DNA from 2 places in the Pseudomonas sp. OIL-1 genome. Region 2 is predicted to be linked to the other one. Evidence: predicted binding sites of a transcription regulator. Region 2 holds the regulator's gene; the other holds the start of a gene.

Region 1 (7,809 bases), 2.0 Mb from region 2:
ATTACCCAGCGCGCGAATGAATTGCGCGAGCTGTTTCCCGAGTTGAACGCCACCTTCGATCAACTGGAAAAACAGTACGAATTCATCAAGCCGCGACTACTGGATCACCGTGCGGACTGGGTGCCAACCATCGCTGCGTTCTATCTGCTACGTAACACCAGCACCCTCAACAACCTTTCCCGCGACGCCCTCAACCGCGACGCCTGAGACCGGTCGGTCCGGGTCCGGATGTAGCGCCTTGGCTCTTGCCGAGCACAGGCGCTACCAAAGCCTGCAGATGGATCAGTATCACGAGCCGTCCCGGCTCTATCTGCAGGCGGCGTCAATCACGCAGGGATAACACATCCTGCATGTCATATAGCCCGGCCTTCCGTCCGGCCAACCAGATAGCCGACCGCACCGCACCCTTGGCGAACGTCATCCGGCTTGAAGCCTTGTGCGTGATTTCCACGCGCTCGCCTTCGGTAGCGAACAGGACGGTATGGTCGCCCACCACATCACCGGCCCGGACCGTGGCAAAACCAATGGCCTGGGGATCCCGCGCTCCAGTTTGGCCTTCGCGCCCGTACACGGCCACTTTCTGCAAGTCACGACCGAGCGCCTTGGCGACGACTTCACCCATACCCAGGGCGGTACCGGAGGGTGCGTCAACCTTATGTCGATGATGTGCCTCAATAATCTCGATATCAGCTTCATCGCCCATGACCCGTGCAGCCATATCCAACAGCTTGAAGCACAGGTTGACCCCTACGCTGAAGTTCGGCGCAAAGACGATCGGAATATCCTGCGCCGCCTCGGCAATGACGGCCTTCTGCGCATCAGAGAACCCGGTAGTACCGATAATCATGGCCTTACCGGCATCACGGCATAGCGCCAGGTTAACCATAGTGCTGGTCGGATGAGTGAAATCGATCAGCACATCAAACTCATCGAGCACATCCTCTAACGCGCCACTTACCGCGATCCCCAACCGGCCTACGCCAGCCAGTTCGCCGGCGTCAGCGCCGATCAGCGAACTGCCGAGCCTTTCGATTGCGGCAGTCAGAACAGCCGCACCCTCGGCCTGACTGACCGCTTCGATCAGCGTTTTGCCCATGCGGCCGGCAGCACCGATTACCGCTACGCGCCTCATTTCTGCCCCAGTCAAAATTTCATGTCCTCGAAAAAGTTTTTCACCCCTTCAAACCAGCTTTTTGCCTTCGGAGACTGGTTGCTGCCTTCTTCTTCGAGACTGTCGCGCAGCTCTTCAAAAAGCTCGCGCTGGCGTCTGGTCAGATTCACAGGTGTCTCGACAACAACGCGACACAACAGGTCGCCGGCCGAACCACCGCGTACAGGCGTTACGCCCTTGCCGCGCAAACGGAACAGTTTGCCGGTCTGCGCGCCTTCCGGGATTTTCAGCTTGACGCGGCCATCCAGCGTCGGCACTTCCAGCTCACCGCCCAACGCGGCGTCAGCAAAATTGATCGGCACTTCGCAATACAGATTCTTGCCATCACGCTGGAAGATCTTGTGCTCGCGAACCGAGACCACAACATACAGATCGCCAGCAGGTCCGCCGTTGACACCCGCCTCGCCTTCACCTCCCAGCCGGATGCGATCGCCCGTGTCGACGCCCGCAGGAACCTTGACCGACAGCGTCTTCTGTTCTTCGACGCGGCCCTGGCCATGACAGTCATTACAGGGATCAGCAATCATCTGGCCCGTGCCATGGCAACGAGGGCAGGTCTGCTGCACCGAGAAGAAACCCTGCTGCATGCGCACCTGGCCATGGCCACCGCATGTAGTACAGGTTATCGGCTTAGTACCCTTCTTGGCGCCGCTGCCTTCACAGGTCTCGCATGCGACCAGAGTCGGCACACGGATAGTGACCGAAGTGCCCCGCACCGCCTCTTCCAGATCAAGCTCCAGCGTATAACGCAAGTCGCTGCCGCGCTGCACGTTGGAACGACCACGACCGCCTGCTGCGCCGCCGAAAATGTCGCCGAACACATCGCCAAAAATATCCGAGAAATTGGCACTGCCGCCGCCGAAGCCACCAGGCCCGCCACCCATGTTCGGATCAACCCCAGCGTGACCATACTGATCATAGGCTGCGCGCTTGTTGGCGTCGGTAAGAACTTCATAAGCCTCGTTGGCTTCCTTGAATTTCTCTTCTGCGGTCTGATCGTCCGGGTTACGGTCCGGATGGAATTTCATTGCCAGGCGGCGGTAAGCCTTCTTCAGCTCGGCATCGCTGGCGCCGCGCTCTACGCCCAGCACTTCGTAATAATCACGCTTGGCCATCGTTTTTACCCATTCCTTCATTCAAAGCTCTGTTGACGTTTCACAGCTGCAGGCTGCGAAACGTCAACAGACCCGAGGGTCCGTTACAAACAGCAACGCGGGAATAGCTCCCGCGTTGCCTGCAGTCAGTCGTCAAGCCGTTCGATCAAGGCCTTATTTCTTGTCCTTGACCTCTTCGAACTCGGCGTCAACCACATCATCCGCACCTTCCTGGCCGGCATCTGCTTCCGACTCGCCGCCCTGGGCAGCCTGCGCCTGCTCGGCGTACATCTTCTGCACCAGCGGACCGGACGCTTCGGACAGGGCATTGATCTTGGCTTCGATATCGGCCTTGTCATCGCCCTTGATTGCGGTTTCGAGATCAGCCAAAGCAGTCTCGATTGCAGTCTTCTCTTCCTCAGTGGCCTTGTCGCCGGCTTCGGTCAGCGTCTTACGCGTCGCGTGAACCAATTGATCAGCCTGGTTTCGGGTAGTGACCAGCTCCTCGAACTTGCGGTCTTCTTCGGCATTTGCCTCGGCGTCGCGCACCATCTGATCAATCTCGTCATCGCTCAGGCCCGAAGAAGCCTTGATGATAATCGACTGCTGCTTGCCGGTCGCTTTGTCCTTCGCGGACACGTTCAGAATACCGTTGGCGTCGATATCGAAGCTCACTTCGACCTGCGGCACGCCACGCGGAGCCGGCGGAATGTCTGCGAGATCGAAACGACCGAGCGATTTGTTCTGCGATGCCTGCTTACGCTCACCCTGCATCACGTGAATGGTAACCGCGGTCTGGTTATCATCAGCAGTCGAGAACACCTGCGACTTCTTGGTCGGGATGGTGGTGTTCTTCTCAATCAGCGTGGTCATCACGCCGCCCATTGTCTCGATACCCAGAGAGAGCGGCGTAACGTCCAGCAGCAGCACGTCCTTGACATCGCCAGCCAGTACCGCACCCTGAATCGCTGCACCTACGGCAACGGCTTCGTCCGGGTTTACATCCTTGCGCGGATCCTTGCCGAAGAACTCGGCAACGGTGCGCTGTACCAGCGGCATGCGCGTCTGACCACCGACCAGAATCACTTCATTGATGTCGGACACGTCCAGGCCGGCATCTTTCATCGCTACGCGGCAAGGTTCGATGCTGCGCTTGACCAACTCTTCTACCAGCGACTCCAGCTTGGCCCGGGTCACCTTGACATTGAGATGCTTGGGACCCGATGCGTCTGCGGTGATGTACGGCAGGTTAACGTCCGTCTGGTTGCTGGAAGACAGCTCGATCTTGGCTTTCTCGGCAGCTTCTTTCAGGCGCTGCAGGGCCAGTGGATCGTTGTGCAGATCAACACCGTTTTCTTTCTTGAACTCGTCGGCCAGATAGTCAATCAGGCGCATGTCGAAGTCTTCACCACCCAGGAACGTATCGCCATTGGTAGCCAGCACTTCGAACTGATGCTCACCGTCGACTTCGGCAATTTCGATTACCGAAATATCGAAGGTACCGCCGCCAAGGTCATACACCACGATAGTGGAATCGCCACGCGACTTGTCCATACCGTATGCCAGCGCAGCGGCAGTCGGCTCGTTGATGATCCGCTTGACGTCGAGGCCAGCAATACGACCCGCATCCTTGGTAGCCTGACGCTGACTGTCGTTAAAGTAAGCAGGCACGGTGATGACCGCTTCGGTCACCGGCTCGCCCAGGTAATCCTCGGCGGTTTTCTTCATCTTTTTCAGCACTTCGGCAGATACTTGCGGAGGCGCCATCTTCTCGCCCTTCACTTCAACCCAGGCGTCACCGTTGTCGGCCTTGACGATCTTGTAAGGGACCAGCTTGATGTCTTTCTGTACAACATCTTCTTCAAAACGGCGACCGATCAGACGCTTAACCGCGTTAAGCGTGTTCTGCGGGTTGGTTACCGACTGACGCTTCGCCGACTGGCCGACCAGAGTCTCGCCGTCGTTGGTATAGGCCACGATCGAAGGAGTGGTGCGACCGCCTTCAGCATTCTCGATTACCTTGGCCGTACCGTTTTCCATGATCGCTACGCAGGAGTTGGTAGTTCCCAGGTCGATACCGATTATCTTGCCCATCTAAATTCTCCGAATCTGTGTGCCGCGTGATACCCGCGGCGGGATTGTCTACTGATGAACCCTTAGTGGGGTCACTCGATTCAATTTCAAGCCTGTTCGTCGATCGAAGGCGATGCCGGCTTGTCAGCGGGAGCCTTGCTCACCACCACCATCGCCGGACGCAGAAGGCGACCACTGAGCGTGTAGCCTTTTTGAAACACCCGGACCACGGTGTTGGGCTCCATGCTGTCCCGCTCCTCTGTGGTCATTGCCTGATGGAGCTCGGGATCGAAGGGCTCACCTTCAGGGTGTACCGCTTCGATCTGATGGCGTCCCAGGGTGTCGGCAAACATTTTCAGTGTCAGCTCCATGCCTTCACGCATCGGCTTTAGCGCTTCATCACTGCGGTCAGACAATTCGATACCTCGCTCGAGACTGTCGAGCACCGGCAGCAAATCGTTGGCAAAACGTTCGAGTGCAAACTTGTGCGCTTTTTCCACTTCCTGCTCGGCGCGCCGGCGCGCGTTCTGCACATCAGCGGCCGCGCGCAAAGCCTGATCCTGCGCAGTAGCCAGCTGCTCTTCAAGGTTGGCCACCTTTGCAGCCAGGTCCTCCGCATCAGTGCCTTCCAGCACCTCTTCGACTTCGGGGTCCTGATCGTTCAGGTCCTGCTTCTGTTCGTCCGCCATGAATCTCTCCTGTCGATAAATAAGGGTACCTAGCCGGCCTGCTGACGCTGCGGAGCATTGTCGCTGCGATGCCGCATCAATAGACTTTCGTCTCTGATCCCATATATGGGGACAGCCGCCTGCGATTCAAGCCCCTCGATCTCGCCGATAAAAGGATCGCGGGAGGACTTGAACGTAAAAGACAGACTACTGTATAAATAACCAGACCTATTATCCGGGAGCACGGCGATGCTGGTACATCTTGCGGTGAACAATTACGCCATTGTCGATCACCTCGAACTGGAGCTGGCCAATGGCATGACGGTCATCACTGGCGAGACGGGGGCGGGCAAATCAATCATGCTCGATGCGCTGGCGCTGACCCTGGGTGATCGGGCAGATAGTGGCGCTGTGCGTCCCGGTGCCAGCAAGGCTGATTTACTGGCGACCTTTGATATCAGCGACATTCCAGAAGCTGTCGCCTGGCTGGAAGAGCGCGATCTCGCAGGCGAAGATCAGCACGTCATTTTGCGCCGCGTGGTAACAGCCGAAGGCCGCTCGCGTGGATATATCAACGGCAGCCCCTGCCCGCAGCAGCATCTCAAGGCGCTGGGCGAAATGCTAATTGATATTCACAGTCAGCATGAGCACCAGTCACTCCTCAAGACCGACACTCACCGCCGCTTGCTGGACAATTACGCGGGTGCCAGTGAACTGGCGCGCCAGGTGCAACTGGCTGCACAACGCTGCCGGCAAACCGAGCTGGCTCTTGTGAAGGCGAGCCAGCGTGGCGACGAACAAAGCTCGCGCCTGCAATTATTGACCTATCAGCTGGAAGAGCTGGATAACCTCAGCCTGCAGGACGGTGAACTCGATCAACTGGAAAATGACCAGCGGCAATTAGCCAACGCCGAACAGATCCTGCATTCATGCCAACAAGTGATCAACCTCTGCAGTGAAAACGACAGCGGTAGCGTGCTGCAGTCGCTGACCGCCAGCCTGCAACGCATGGGCAGTCTGCAGGCAAATCATCGCAGTCTGGAAGAAGTCAACACCTTACTTGCCAGTGCCCAGATCCAGGTGGAAGAGGCGGTTGGCGAACTGACCCGCTACCTGGACCATTTCGAAGCCGACCCGGTGCGTCAGCAGCAGATTGAAGAGCGCCTTGGCACCATTTATGAGCTGGCCCGCAAGCATAAAGTCAATCCGGACGAACTGCCGGCCCTGCAACAGACACTTATAGACGAACTCGAGAGCATCCAGCAAAGCCACGCCGATTCAGGCCAACTGGCCGAAGAGCTCGACGCCTTTCGTGTTCATTATCGGGAGCTCGCGGGTAAGCTCACAAAGGCGCGAAAGAAAGCCGCCGACAAACTGGCTCAAGCGGTCACCCGGGAGATTCAACAATTAGGCATGCCCGGCGGCCAGGTTGTGGTTCAGCTGATAGCAAACAAAGCGGACGAATACTCGCCCCACGGCCTGGAAGGCGTCGAGTTTCTGGTTAGCGCCAACCCCGGCCAGCCACCCAAGCCCTTGGCCAAAGTAGCTTCGGGCGGCGAGTTGTCTCGGATAAGCCTGGGCATTCAAGTCATTACCGCCCAGACCTCACGGGTGCCGACACTGGTATTCGATGAAGTGGATGTGGGTATTGGCGGGCCGACAGCTGAAATCGTCGGTCAACTGCTGCGTCAGCTCGGCGCGCGCGGCCAGGTTCTGACCGTGACGCATCTGCCCCAGGTAGCAGCGCAGGGGCATCAACATCTGTTTGTTCGCAAGGAGCAGTCACGCAAATCGACACGCACCTGCATCGACAACCTCAACCGTGACGGCCGCATCCATGAGGTGGCGCGCATGCTGGGCGGCATCGACATGACCGAGGAATCCCTCGCCCACGCGCGCAAGCTTCTGGTCAGCCCCGACTAAAACAGAGCAGCCCAAAACGACAAGCGCCCTTTCCTGCAACAGAAAGGGCGCTATGTTACTGCCACGCTAAAGCGTGCTTCAGACGCGTTTCTTTACGTACAGCACCAGATTGTGATCCACCAGCTCGTAGCCGTGCTCCTTGACGATCTCATGCTGACGACGTTCGATTTCCGGGTCGTAGAATTCAATTACTTCACCCGTATCCAGGCACACCATATGATCATGATGCTCGCCATCCGCCAGTTCGAACACGGCGTGCCCGCCATCGAAATTGTGGCGAACTACCAGACCCGCGGATTCGAACTGGGTCAGCACCCGATAAACGGTGGCAAGCCCGACATCCTCACCCGCTTCCATCAGCGATTTGTAGACATCTTCCGCGCTCATGTGGCGGTCTGGTGAGTTATCCAGCATTTGCAGGATCTTGACGCGGGGGAGCGTGACTTTCAGGCCAGCTTTCCGCAGTTCTTGATTTTCAACCATGGGTAGTTTCTCGTTCAGCGCTTCGCAGGGCGGGATCTGTCGGGTATGATTCAAGGCCATTCAGCCGACTCACGATAGTGGATGTTACCACGCGATGCCAAACAGTCTGAACCGAATCCTCTGTGTCCTTTTGTGTACCTCTGCCCTGAGCCTGGCCGGCTGCGGCTTTCCCGGCGTGTATAAGATCGATGTGCAGCAGGGCAATGTCGTCACACAGGAAATGATTGACCAGCTGCGCCCTGGCATGACCACGCGGCAAGTCCGGTTCATCATGGGCACCCCTCTGATCCAGGATACCTTTGCGCCGAACCGTTGGGATTATCTTTACAGCATGCGCGCCGGCCATGACACCCGCGAGCAGGAGCGCGTTAGCCTGACCTTCGAAAACGATCAACTG
Region 2 (7,809 bases):
ACTTGCTCCACCCTGACAGCTGGCGGGCTTGATCTCGCGTCGGTGTGAGGCAGAGTTCAAAACCCTTTTCTGGGTTTCTGCCCAGCGACTCAAATCTTCACGGCAGAGCGAGGCGACAGGGTTGCGATGACCGTTCGATGACAGGGATGTCATCACCGAGCTTACAGGGACGTACTTGCAGCGTGTCAGCGCAGCCCTGCCGGCTCGCGGAGCCCAACTCCACTTAGCCACTCGACAGTGACTTCCACGTCACCCTGGTTCGTTTACGAACTCTTGAAAGCTGCGCTGATAGGCAGGGTCCAATCGCCCGCCAGCTACCAGGATTTCGCAAGACGCCGTAAACCCATCCTTGGGGCTTGGTGAAAACATCCCTGTTTTTCAACACTTGCTCTACCCTGACAGCTGGCGGGCTTGTTCAGGCATTGGTGCGGCTGAGAGTTTGAAAACACTTAGACTGGCCATCTGGCAACGCGAATCTCCACGGCGGAGCGAGACGACAGGGCTGCGATGACCGTTCGATGACAGGGATGTCATCGCCGAGCTTACAAGAACGTACTTGCAGCGCGTCAGCGCAGCCCTGTCGGCTCGCGGAAGCTAACTCAGAACTCCGAACTCAAACTCATAATCGCCCGGCTCTCGCGAAAGCTATCTCGGAACACACAAAAAGTCAGGCCTCAGTGATCACGCGAGTCAGAATATTCTTGACCTGCTCCATACCATCGGCCACCACCTGCCCCATCGACTCCATACTGATCAACTCCGGATGCGTTCCGGCGGCGGGATTGACGACCAGCGCGAGACAGGCATACGGCAACCCCAGCTCACGGGCCAGAGACGCTTCCGGCATGCCGGTCATCCCCACGATATCGCAGCCATCGCGCTGAAGCCGACGTATCTCCGCTGCGGTTTCCAGACGTGGGCCCTGCGTCACCGCGTGCACGCCATGCGGGCTATGAGCAATCGACTGGCGCGCCATTACGCCGACCAGCTTCTTCCGCAGGCTTTCGTCGTAGGGATAGCTGAAGTCGATATGCGTGACCTGCTCGAGATCCACCTCGAAAAAACTGCTGTCACGCCCCCAGGTGTAATCAATCAACTGGTCAGGCACACAAAAGTGCCCCGAACCCATCGCACTGTGTATGCCGCCGACAGCGTTTACCGCGATGACTGCATCGGCACCCGCCTCTTTCAAGGCCCAGATGTTGGCTCGGTAATTGATTTTGTGAGGCGGCAGACGATGCGGATTACCATGACGAACCAGAAACAGCACTTCGCGGCCAGCCAACAAGCCTTTTATAACCGGCCCCGACGCTCGACCAAACGGAGTCGATGGATCCAGTTCGGCGGTTACCTGCAGCTCAGCCAGTTGGCTAAGCCCGGTACCACCTATGATCGCGACGCTATCCATCAGAGCAGCTCCAGGCGTTTCAGCAAGCTGGTTGCCTGCAGCCATATCGGAGACGATTTGTACTCTACGCCGGGTAGTCGACGAGCGAGCATTCGCTCAAGATTGCCCGGCGGCTGTACGCCAATCTGCTGCGCATATACCAGCGCCTGCTCGGCAGCGCCACGATCGTTGCATACCAACAGCATATCGCAGCCAGAATGCAGCGCCGCATCGACACGCTCGCTCATCCCGCCCACCGCATGGGCGCCAGCCATGGTCAGATCATCGCTGAAGATGACACCTTCGAAAGCCATCTCGGCGCGCAGAATGTCCTGCAGCCACCGCCGCGAAAAGCCGGCTGGTAGTTCATCTACAGCGGGATACACGACGTGAGCAGGCATGATTCCGTCCAGCTGGGAGGCCAATGCTGCAAAGGGTCTCAGATCTGACGCCCGGATTTCCTCTTCCGAGCGCTCATCGACCGGTAACGCAAAATGAGAATCGGCTTCAGCCCACCCATGGCCGGGGAAATGCTTACCGGTCGCCGCCATGCCGGCCTGCCTGAGGCCGCTTATATATGCTGTGGCCAACCGGATTACCGCCTGCGGATCCCCGCCCAGCGAGCGGTTACCGATAACCGCGCTGCGCCCGTAGTCAAGATCAAGCACCGGAGCGAAACTGATATCGATTCCGCACGCAAGCATTTCCGTAGCCATGACCCAGGCCGCTGCGGCGGCTGCCTGTTCAGCGTGCTGTTCTGGTAACGCAGCCACGTCACCTAACGCTGGCAGTCGCAATACACCATTACGCAAACGCTGTACCCGCCCGCCTTCCTGATCGATAGCGATGATCATATCCGGACGCACCGCACGAATGGCTCTGACCAGCTCGCGCACTTGCACTGGCGATTCGGTATTACGGGCAAAAAGTATGATGCCGCCGACTTCCGGCTGTCTCAGTATGTCGCGGTCGGCTGCAGTCAGCCAGGTACCTGCGACGTCCAGCATCAGGGAACCTTGATTCAATCCTATTACTCCTGCCTAGCTAAGGGGTTGATGGCAGCGACCAGAACGCTGCGGGGGCTTATTCTTCAATCTGGACCTTGCAACCGACCGGAGTCATGTCGAAAAGCTCGATGATATCGCTATTGCGCAGCCGCACGCAGCCGTGTGACAAGGGTACGCCCATGGGTTGGTCATCGCCGGTACCGTGAAGATAAATGTAGCGTCGCTGAGAGTCGCAGGTACCGCCACGGTTGAAACCAGGCTGTTCGCCACACAGCCAGAGAATCCGTGAAAGAATCCAGTCCCGCTGGGGATGCTGCCTGGCCAGTTCGGGCGTCCAGATCTCGCCGGTGGGCCGCCTGCCAATAAACACGGTGCCCTGGGGCTCAGCGCCGCCGATGCGCGCGCGCACCCGATGCAGACCACGCGGCGTACACCCACTGCCATCGCGCTCGCCAGCGCCATTGACTGCGGTGGAAACCGGGAACGTGCACAGCAGCTGACCGGATGCATATCCGGTCAGCTGCTGAGAAGAAAGCGATATGTGGATCAGATCCAGTTGCATGCGCGCCCCTGCGAAAGTGCACACGATAACGGATCAGAGCATGAGAGGTAAGCCCATCAGACCGTTTCCAGGCGACCCTCGGGCACGGCTGTGCGCGCCGCCGCACTTCCGTCGGCACGCATACCGGCGGCGAGAAACGGGACCATCAGACGGAGTACACGATCCACGCTATGGTGGACGCCGAACTCATCTTCAGCGATCGCCCGCAGCGCCTTCATGCTGGACATGGTAAACGCAGCGCTTCCGAGCATGAAATGCACCCGCCAGAACAGCTCATCGGGAGGCAGCTGCGGCGCGGCCCGGTATACCAGCACCATATAGCGCTGGAATACCTTGCCGTATACCTCACCCAGATACTTGCGCAGATGGCCCTGGCTCTGACTGAAAGCCAGACCCAGCAACCGCATGAATGTGGACAGGTCATTACCGCTGCGGGGTTTGACCGTCAGAACCTGACGCACCAGCATCTCCAGCAGTTCTTCCAGGCTGGGGTCTGCCTCCTCAGCAGCCTCCTGACGGCGGTCCAGCTCCCGTTCCAGACTCGAGACGAACGGATCAAGGAACCGCACGAACACCGCTTGTATGAGCGCCTTCTTGGAACCGAAGTGATAATTCACTGCCGCCAGGTTGACCCCCGCCTTGCTGGTGATCAGCCGTAAGGAGGTTTCGGCAAAGCCCTTTTCAGCAAAAGACTGCTCAGCAGCATCGAGAATTCTTTGAACGGTATCAGAATGGGCCATCTGGTTTCCAAGGACGCCAACGTGTGTTTGAAACATACGTTTCAAACGTCGTGACTGTCAAGCATCACGGGATACGTCAGTTAAGAGAAGCCTCTGATCGAGCTACGTTTTAAACAACCTGCCCGCTCGATGCAAGCGTTTGCGCGCACGCAAGCTTGTACTAGCAGATCAACTGTATATAATCACAGCTACTGTATAAAAAAACAGGCACAACCCAATGCAAAAGCTTACCGCACGGCAGCAGCAGATCCTTTCCTTTATAAAGGATTACATGGATGCCCACGGATACCCGCCCACCCGCGCAGATATCGCCCGGGAAATCGGCTTCAAGTCGCCGAATGCCGCCGAGGACCACTTGCGCGCTCTTGCTCGCAAGGGTGCTATCGAGATGATACCCGGTGCATCCCGCGGTATTCGTTTACCTGCAGAAACTCTGAATGCTGCCGAGGATCGCTTACCGGTCATCGGCCAGGTTGCGGCTGGCGCCCCGATTCTGGCGGTCGAGAATATCGAGGACCATTGCCGGGTGGACCCTGACTTTTTCCATCCCAGGGCTGACTACCTGCTCAAGGTAAAAGGCATGAGTATGAAGGACATCGGCATATTCGATGGCGATCTGCTGGCTGTGCATAGAACCACTGAAGCGCGCAATGGCCAGGTCGTAGTCGCGCGAATAGACGATGAAGTCACAGTAAAACGCTTCATGAAGAAAGGACGCAAGGTGTCACTCATTGCCGAAAATCCGGACTTCGCGCCGATCGACATCGATCTTGCCGAGCAGGAATTGATTATCGAAGGCTTGAGCGTCGGCGTCATACGCCGCTAACCATTTGCCGTTTACGCCAGGAGCTGACCATGCCGTACTTCCAGGAAACGCGTCTCGAACAGTCTGACCTCATCAAGAACGCCCTGCTCGCGTCTTGCTACAAGGCACCGCTGGGGTTGATAAATCAGCCGCCAGTAGCGGCGCCTACCGAGAGCAACGAGGATTCGGGATTCAGTGAGATCTGTCTGAATGGCGCTCCGCGGCAATGCATGCAATGGCTCGCACCCGTTCTGCGCGATTTGAGCCAGACCAGAACACCGCGCTGGCTGACATTGATCGACCCGCCGGAGAACCTGAGCCATAACTGGTTGCGTTCAGCGGGGCTGGACCCGAGCCAGATACTGATCGTCCGCCCGAAGCGCAGCATGGACTGCCTGACTTTCTGTTGCGAGATTCTGGCGCTGGGTAACAGTCACACGGTGGTCAGTTGGCTGACAACAGGGGCGCGGGAGGCCAATATGCTGGAAGGTGCGGCTCACAAGGGCAACTGCCGCAGCCTGAACGTGCGGCTCGACGCAGCCAGAGCTGCCTGAAGCGCGCTCGTTGTCAGGCAACAGCAGTCAGTGCAGGACCCGATCCTCAGGGATGGTATCGTCTTCTTCCATAACCTGCCCCGCCACCTGCATTCCGGCACTGATCATGGCCTTGGCAACTTCGATATAATGACCCTGCAGAAAATCCTTCGCGTCGGGCGAGAACTCGATGACCAGCAAAGGCTCACCGTCCTCGTCAGAACGTCGCAGCGCGACCTTGCCGTTGGGGAGCTCAACTATTTCGAGAAAGGGTGAAGGCATGTCTGGTCTCCTGGCTACTGGCGCGCAGTGTACCACAGGCGAGACCCGCTCCGCGTTAGGCCTGTCAGAGCCTGTCAGCAGCCCCCACAAACCGGGACCAACTGGCGGAGATTAATACTCCACCATCCCGTCACGGTAACGGCTGACCAGTTCGTTAAGCGCGCCCACCGCGTCATCAGCATCAGCCAGCGACCACTCGGCGCGAGCGGTCACGGCACTGCTTGCTATCAACGAGGCGTCCTCTGGCTTGCTGCCAGCCTGCACCGGTGGCGCGTGCAGGGCTAGCCAGCCGGCGAGCATCCTACTCAACCAGGTATCCTGTTCACGGGCCAGCTCGCTTAGCTCGGCCAGCTCCGGGCCAGGGAAACGCTTTGCCGCCTCCCCATCCAGCGCCTGTTCTACCGTGCGCAGCTCCAACAGCGGCCAACGGTAACGGTCCGCCACTTCGTGGACCATGGCCAATACCGTGCGATACAGGTGGAAAAGCACATGCTCTCGGTGATAAAGCGCCTGAGTCCGGGCGTCAAATGCCTGTGAGCCTTCCGCTTCACGCCACGCATCAAGCGCCTTGCGCGCGAAAAACAATGCCTGATTGGTTCGGGTATAGACTTCGTTAGCCATGTTCAAGCCTCTTTACGCTTGGCCTTGGTCCGTCCGTCTTCGACAACCCAGCCCTTGTCGCCGTGGAATGCGCGCCATCCGGTGGGCTTTCCGTCAACTTCGCTCTGCACATACTGCTCTTTTGTCTTGCGGCTGTAACGCACGACCGTCGGATTGCCTTCAACGTCAGCAACCGGCGCGTCCATCAGGAAGTGATACTTGGGATCGATCTCTGACTTGTGCGGCAGCAATTCCTTGACCAGTGGCGCACGTGTTTCCCTGTTCTTGGGAAATTTGCTGGCAGCCAGGAAGAGTCCGGAAGCGCCGTCACGCAGAATATAAACGTCGTCTACCTTCTCGCATTTCAGCTCCGGCATGGGCACCGGATCCATCTTCGGCGGAGCCGCTTCGCCGCTTCTCAACAGTTTGCGGGTGTTCTTGCAGTCTGCGTTGGTACAGCCGAAATACTTGCCGAAGCGGCCTGTCTTGAGCTGCATTTCACTGCCGCATTTGTCGCACTCGATAACCGGGCCATCGTAGCCCTTGATCTTGAAGTGACCTTCCTCGACCTCGAAGCCGGTGCAATCGGGGTTATTACCGCACACGTGAAGTTTGCGGGTCTCGTCGACCAGATAACTGTCCATCGCGGTGGAGCAGATAGGACAACGGCGCTTGGCACGCAGAATCCGCGATTCGCCTTCTTCGTCATCAGCAGCGACTTCGTTACCGGGCACCAGATTGACGGTCTCCTTGCAACGCTCCTTCGGCGGCAGGGCGTAACCTGAGCAACCGAGGAACACACCGGTCGAGGCGGTACGAATCATCATCGGCCGACCACAGTTGGTGCAGGCAATGTCGGTCGGCGTGGGCAGATTGGCACGCATGCCCTTGCCCTCGTCAGCCGCTGCTGCTGCGCCGAGTTTCTGCCTGAAATCGGTATAAAAGTCGTCGAGAACCTGTTTCCAGGGCACATCGCCCTGGGCCACGTCATCCAGCGATTCTTCCATGCGCGCGGTAAAGCCGTAATCCATCAGATTGGGGAAGCTTTCGCTCAACCGCTCGGTGACGATATCACCCATTTTCTCGGCATAGAAACGGCGGCTGTTCAGCTCGACATAACCGCGCTCCTGGATCGTGGAAATGATCGAAGCATAGGTCGATGGCCGGCCAATTCCGCGCTTTTCCAGCTCCTTGACCAGGCTTGCTTCGGCGTAGCGCGCCGGCGGCTTGGTGAAGTGCTGCTTGGGCTCTAGCTTGTTCAGCTTGAGTGCGTTATCCACCTGAAGATCAGGTAGCACTTCGTCTTCGCCGCCCTTGCCCTGTGGCGGCATAACCCGGGTGTAACCGTCGAATTGAAGAATGCGGCCCTTGGCGCGCAGATCGAAATCACCGGCCTTGACCGTGATACTGGTAGAGAGATAACGCGCCGGCGGCATCTGGCAGGCAACGAACTGACGCCAGATCAGCTCGTACAGGCGCTCAGCGTCGCGTTCCATGCTGTTCAGGTCAGACGTCTTGGTCTTCACATCAGAGGGACGGATCGCTTCGTGGGCTTCCTGGGCGCCTTCCTTGCTGCTGTACAGATTGGGCTTTTCCGGCAGGTACTTGTCGCCGTAATTCTTTTGTATGAAGTCGCGGGCCATGGCGATGGCGTCGGCTGACAGATTCGTCGAGTCGGTACGCATATAGGTGATGTAACCGGCCTCATAGAGCCGCTGCGCCATCATCATGGTCTTCTTCACGCTGAAACCCAGGCGTGTACTGGCAGCCTGCTGCAACGTGGAGGTAATAAAAGGCGCGTTGGGTCGGGTGCTGGTCGGCTTGTCTTCGCGCTTGGCGACGCGGTAATCAGCCCCCTGCAACTCGCCCAGCGCGGTGTCGGCCTGTTCCTTG

Evidence for each region. The regulator LexA, encoded in region 2, represses DNA repair genes until DNA is damaged. The targets are predictions, from matches to a motif close to CTGTNTNNNNANACAG.
Region 1: recN (DNA repair protein RecN) is a predicted target of LexA. The motif match lies at 5,217-5,232, and genes of this name have one in related genera.

What each region holds. Positions count from the first base shown of each region.
Region 1 is NZ_CP048629.1:1,478,790-1,486,598, reverse strand. Features, by position in the region: gene G3M63_RS06960 (hypothetical protein) at 1-207, shown strand, start outside; gene dapB (4-hydroxy-tetrahydrodipicolinate reductase) at 323-1,132, opposite strand; gene dnaJ (molecular chaperone DnaJ) at 1,144-2,286, opposite strand; gene dnaK (molecular chaperone DnaK) at 2,440-4,359, opposite strand; gene grpE (nucleotide exchange factor GrpE) at 4,446-5,027, opposite strand; gene recN (DNA repair protein RecN) at 5,256-6,929, shown strand; gene fur (ferric iron uptake transcriptional regulator) at 7,008-7,412, opposite strand; partial or broken gene G3M63_RS06925 (outer membrane protein assembly factor BamE) at 7,507-7,809, shown strand, end outside.
Region 2 is NZ_CP048629.1:3,499,153-3,506,961, forward strand. Features, by position in the region: gene G3M63_RS16235 (S-methyl-5'-thioinosine phosphorylase) at 668-1,408, opposite strand; gene nagZ (beta-N-acetylhexosaminidase) at 1,408-2,394, opposite strand; gene G3M63_RS16245 (L,D-transpeptidase) at 2,471-2,956, opposite strand; gene G3M63_RS16250 (TetR/AcrR family transcriptional regulator) at 3,013-3,696, opposite strand; gene lexA (transcriptional repressor LexA) at 3,914-4,522, shown strand; gene G3M63_RS16260 (SulA-like leucine-rich domain-containing protein) at 4,552-5,055, shown strand; gene G3M63_RS16265 (hypothetical protein) at 5,083-5,316, opposite strand; gene G3M63_RS16270 (DUF6586 family protein) at 5,428-5,937, opposite strand; gene topA (type I DNA topoisomerase) at 5,940-7,809, opposite strand, start outside.